Martelella endophytica: one gene and its partner. The protein of the gene in region 1 interacts with the protein of each later gene in a pairwise test. Links are inferred from orthologs where the notes say so. Each region holds a gene or a part of one and is shown on either strand. Other genes may lie near its edges.

What was found. The genes of interacting proteins can lie anywhere in the genome.
Region 2: the proteins of ndk (region 1) and ung interact in binary tests that used the Escherichia coli proteins (3 or more experiments, as listed by UniProt). The link is inferred for Martelella endophytica from one-to-one orthologs.

The regions. Positions count from the first base shown.
Region 1 is NZ_CP010803.1:3,346,871-3,349,626, reverse strand. It holds ndk (nucleoside-diphosphate kinase), read right to left. Parts: upstream 1,712-2,756; coding sequence 1,289-1,711; downstream 1-1,288. Other genes in the region: TM49_RS15295 (DinB family protein), read left to right, coding at 2,665-2,756; TM49_RS15300 (glutathione S-transferase family protein), read right to left, coding at 1,818-2,486; TM49_RS15310 (DJ-1/PfpI family protein), read left to right, coding at 520-1,227; TM49_RS15315 (molybdenum cofactor biosynthesis protein MoaE), read left to right, coding at 1-419. UniProt on the Escherichia coli protein: Major role in the synthesis of nucleoside triphosphates other than ATP. The ATP gamma phosphate is transferred to the NDP beta phosphate via a ping-pong mechanism, using a phosphorylated active-site intermediate.
Region 2 is NZ_CP010803.1:2,011,735-2,014,528, reverse strand. It holds ung (uracil-DNA glycosylase), read right to left. Parts: upstream 1,852-2,794; coding sequence 1,150-1,851; downstream 1-1,149. Other genes in the region: TM49_RS09090 (ABC transporter substrate-binding protein), read left to right, coding at 2,048-2,794; TM49_RS09100 (aldehyde dehydrogenase family protein), read right to left, coding at 1-1,092. UniProt on the Escherichia coli protein: Excises uracil residues from the DNA which can arise as a result of misincorporation of dUMP residues by DNA polymerase or due to deamination of cytosine.

The DNA of each region.
Region 1 (2,756 bases):
ATATCACCGCCGAACTGCGGGCCATGACCGAAGGCCGTACCGACATCGGCGCGACCGTCAGCTTCACCGGCCACTGTCGCGATGAAAAGGGCAAGCTGTCCGCGCTCGAGCTTGAGCATTACCCAGGCATGGCGGAAGCCGAAATCACGCGGATCTCGGAAGAGGCCGTGCGCCGCTTCGACCTTCTGGGCATCACCGCCATTCATCGCTACGGCCGCATCCTGCCCGGTGACAACATCGTGCTGGTCATCGCCGCGGCAAGTCACCGACAGGCCGCCTTCGACGGCGCCAGTTTCGTCATGGACTTCCTCAAGACCGTCGCCCCCTTCTGGAAGAAGGAGCATCTTGCTGCGGGTGGTGACGGCGGCTGGGTCGACGCGCGCGAGGCGGACGAGACCGCCCGCAAACGCTGGCAATAAAAACGTCGCGATTGCCGTCTATCGTCGACCTTGCCCTTCAGAACGGAAGCACTATCCTTGTTCAAAACGATTTGATGCTCCACACCGAAAGAGAACCATCATGCCAGCCAGCGCCGCGTCCTGCACAGTCGGCTTCATCCTCTATCCCGGTTTTACCCAGCTCGACCTGTTCGGCCCCGCGGATGTGCTGAACCGGATGCAGGGTGTCGAGGTGAAGCTCCTGTGGAAGAACCTCGACCCGGTCATCGTCGATCGTGGCCTCAGGATCCTGCCCAACATGACCTTCGGCCAGTGTGAGAGCCTTGATATCATCTGCGTGCCGGGCGGCCCCGGCCAGATCGCGCTGATGGATGATGACGAGACGCTGAACTTCCTGCGCCGCATCGCGCCGGGCTGCAAGCTCGTCACTTCGGTCTGTACCGGTTCGCTGGTCTTGGGGGCTGCCGGTCTGCTGAAGGGCTACAAGGCCACCAGCCACTGGACCTCGCTCGATCATCTCTCCCTCTTCGGCGCGACGCCGGTGGAAGAGCGCGTCGTCATCGACCGCAACCGGATCACCGGCGCCGGCGTGACCTCCGGCATCGACTTCGCCCTGAAGGTGGTCGAGGAACTGAGCGACCGCGAGACCGCGCAGCGCATCCAGCTGCAGATGGAATACGACCCGCAGCCGCCCTACAATTGCGGCTCGCCGAAGACCGCCCCGCCGGAGATCGTCGACAGCGTCCGCGCTCGCCTGCACATGTTCCAGTCGAGCCGCCGCTCCGCCAGTGAGCGCGCCGCCGAACGCCTCAACGCCCGCAAGGGCTGACGAAAAAACCCGCGGCAGAACCGCGGGTTTCAAAGGGGCAGAAATGCCGGAATGAATGGCTTCAGCCGACGATTTCGGTTTCGGAGAACCAGAAGCCGATTTCGCGCTTGGCGGTTTCCGGAGCATCGGAGCCGTGAACCGAGTTCTCGCCCATGGAGAGGGCAAAGGTCTTGCGGATCGTGCCTTCGTCGGCCTTTTCCGGATTGGTGGCGCCCATGATCTCGCGGTTCTTCAGAACGGCGTTTTCGCCTTCCAGAACCTGCACGATGGTCGGGCCCGAGCACATGAATTCGACGAGTTCGCCGAAGAAGGGACGTTCCTTGTGCTCGGCGTAAAAGGCCTCGGCCTCGCGCTTTGCCATCCACACGCGCTTGGAAGCAACGACGCGGAGGCCGTTGTCCTCGAAGACCTTGGTGATGGCGCCGGTCAGGTTGCGCTTGGTGGCGTCAGGCTTGATCATCGAGAAAGTGCGTTCAATAGCCATATCAATTGTCCTCTGGCATTCGGGGAAATTTCGCCGCTGTATAGAGGGCTTTTCGGCAAAATGGAAGCGTCGGAACAACCGTGATGTCCAGGTTTTCGCCCTTCCGTCAGCCTTTTTCGGTGAAAGCCTCCACCCGCTCGTACCAGTTGGTCACGGGATCGTTCGGATCCAGCAGTTCGGTATTGCCTGTCTGGCTCGCCCACTTGAACGCACCGAAGACGATATAATCTGAGAAAAGAGGTTCACTTCCGCCGATAAACGGCTGAAATTTTAGCATATTGCGGAGCGGAGTTAGTTTCTCCGGGAAGGCCGCAATGGCGGCCTCGCGGCCGGTCGCCACCTCTTCCAGCGTGGCGCCGAGGCGCGCCTCACGGCTTTCGCGGAAATAGGCCTGGTCGGCGGGCGCCAACCGGTCGTGGATGTTTTTCAGCGCAATCCGTGTCACGGCGGGATGGAGCGTCGATAGCGACCAGGCTTCCACGAAACGCGCCATGGCAAGCCCGCCCTCGCCTTTGAACAGGGAAGGTGCGTCCGGATAGGTCTGCTCCAGATAAAGCGCGATCGCAAAGCTGTCCGATATCAGGGCGTCGCCGTCCTTCAGAATTGGCACCGTCTTCGAGAAGCCGTTCTCGACTTTCGGAATTTCGGTGAAGCCGACTGGCCTTTCTGTGAACTCCAGCCCCTTGTGCCTGAGCGCCAGAACGACCTTCCAGCAATGCGGGGAAAACGGCGCCGAGGCATCGGCGCCACAGAGCGAATAGAGGATACGGCTCATGGTAAACTCCCTGTTGTGGGCAAAGAGTGTCGCGCATTCCGATCAAATTCAAGCAGCAGGGGGCATATTGCCCTGGCAAATGACGCTGCATCAGCACAATGAATGTCACCATCTGCAGAATTCATGAGCGCCCTGCATCAGCTTGGGATTATCATGATCCCAGAATGGAGGGACTATGATGTCGTCGCATTACCGCATGTTTGCCGCCTACAACACCTGGGCGAACCGCCTTGTCTATGACGCCGCCGCTACACTTTCCGATGAGGAGTA
Region 2 (2,794 bases), 1.3 Mb from region 1 along the record:
GGTCGGACGAATGTAGTAGCCCCGACTGAGCCCCTCCGGCAGGCCGGGACCGCCGGTGACGAGCGTCGCGCCTTCCGCGATCGCAGCCTCGATAAGGCCCTGAATCTTGTCGTACTGGACCTTGCTGACGACCGGGCCGAGATCGGTACCCTCGGCGCGGGGATCGCCGGTCTTCAGGCTCTCGGCCGTGACCCTGGCGATTTCAAGGGCTGCATCATGCTTGCCCTCCGGCACCAGCATGCGGGTCGGCGCATCGCAGGACTGGCCCGAATTGTCGAAGCAGTTGCGCACGCCGTGGGCGACAGCCTTTTCGAGGTCGGCATCATCGAGGATGATGTTCGGCGACTTGCCACCGAGTTCCTGGCAGACGCGCTTGACCGTGTCGGCCGCAGTCTTCGCCACGATGATGCCGGCGCGCGTCGAGCCGGTGAACGACACCATGTCGACCTCGGGGTGGCCCGCCATGACCTGGCCAACATCCGGCCCGGTACCATTGACGAGGTTGAAGACACCGGCGGGGACGCCGGCTTCCTCCATGATCTCGGCGAAGATGATGCCGGAGACAGGCGCGATCTCGGAGGGTTTCAGCACCATGGTGCATCCCGTCGCGATCGCCGGCGCGACCTTGGCGCAGATCTGGTTCAGCGGCCAGTTCCACGGCGTGATCAGCGCGCAGACACCGATCGGCTCGCGCACGATCAGTCCCTTGTTGCGCACTTCCTCGAATTCGAATGTGGCAAGCGCTTCCAGGGTGGATTTCAGATGCGAGGCGCCGACAGGCACCTGGTTCTCACGGGCAAAGGCGAGCGGTGCGCCCATTTCGTTGCTGACCGCTTCGACAAGATCGTCCTCGCGCGCCAGATAGCATTCGATGATGCGCTGAAGCAGCGCCATCCGCTCCTCGCGCGTGGTGCGCGAGAAGCTGTCGAAGGCCCCCCGCGCCGCCATCACCGCCTTTTCGACGTCGGTCGCATTGCCAAGCGCGATCGCGGTAAAGGCTTCCTCCGTTGCCGGATTGATGACATCGAGCGTCTTGTCCCCGGTCGGCGCGACCCACTTGCCGTCGATGAAGAATTTCTGATGGTTGCTCATGGCGTCCTCGCAGTGTTTTAGCTCAAATGGGGCATCGGCGCTGAAAGGGCAATGACTTCAGCTATCTTCAGGATCCTGCGGAAGCTGCCAGTCGATCGGCTCCATGCCCTGCTCCAGCAGAAACTGGTTGGCCTTGGAAAACGGCCGGCTGCCGAAAAAGCCGTTATGCGCGGAGAGCGGCGAAGGATGCGGCGCCTTCAGCACCAGATGCCGGTTTCGATCGACAAAACTGGCCTTCTTCTGCGCATAGGCGCCCCAGAGGATGAAGACCACATGCGGGCATTCCTCGTTGACGGTGCGGATGACGGCATCGGTAAACTCTTCCCAGCCCTTGCCGCGATGCGATGCGGCGGCGGCCTGCCGGACGGTGAGCACCGAGTTCAGCAGCAGCACGCCCTGCTTCGCCCAATGCTCCAGAAAGCCGTGATTGACCTTCTGGAAGCCGACATCGGTGGCGAGTTCCTTGTAGATATTGACGAGCGACGGCGGTGTGCGCACGCCGGGCCGAACGGAAAAGCAGAGGCCATGCGCCTGCCCCGGTCCGTGATAGGGATCCTGACCGAGAATGACCACCCTGACCTGATCGAGCGGCGTCAGGTCGAGCGCGCGGAAATATTCGTTGCCCTTGGGAAAAACCGTCTGTCCGGCGCGCTTTTCGTCCACCAGAAACGACTTCAGGGAGGCCATATAGGCACTCTCGAATTCCGGCTTCAGCTTCTCGCGCCAGCCCTGTTCCAACCTGATTTCGCCCTCGCCCATCGTGCCTTGGCTCCATAGAAACTTGGTTATTGTCGTGTTACCGGCGCGCCGGCCATTTGGCAAACCCGAAAGCAGGGCGAAAATGTGTTCAACCCGCAACCCGCGGCGTTGACCGGGGCTTTACGGCGGTCCAAACTGCCGACGCGATTATTCCGCGTGAAGAACAATCCTGACAGGGGGTTTCGAAATGCTCAAGTTGAAGACAGCGGTGCTGGCCACCGCCGCCATGGCTGCGCTTGCCGGCTTTGCCGCGCCAGTCGTGGCGCAGGATACCAAGACCGTTGCCATCACCTATATCGTGGAACACCCCGCGCTTGACGCCGTACGCGAAGGCATCGTCGAAAGCCTCGCCGAAAAGGGCTACACGGAAGGCGAGAACCTGAAGGTCGTCGCCCGCTCCGCCCAGGGCAACATGACCACGCAGACGCAGATCGCCGATGAATTCGCCGGCATCAAGCCCGACGTTTCCGTCGGCATCTCGACCCCGTCGGCGCAGGCGCTGAAGAACGCCATGGGCGATGCCCCCGTCGTCTTCGCCGCCGTGACCGACCCGGTCGCCGCCGGCCTGATCGAGAGCCCCGAAGCGCCGGAAGCCAACATCACCGGCACCTCCGACAAGCAGCCGCCGAAGCCGGCACTGGAGCTGATCCAGAAGCTCGTTCCGGACGTCAAGACCATCGGCGTCATCTATAATCCAGGCGAAGCCAACTCGGTCGTCCAGGTGGATGAGATCAAGGCCGGCGCCGAGGAACTCGGCCTCACCGTCGTCGAAAGCCCCGCCGCCCAGTCGACCATGGTTCCGGATGCCGCCCGCAATCTCGTCGGCAAGGCTGACGCGATCCTGCTGCCGACCGACAATTCGGTGATCTCGGTCCTCGAAGCCATCGTCACCGTCGGCGAACGCGCCAAGCTGCCGGTCTTCACCACCGACACCGATTCCGTC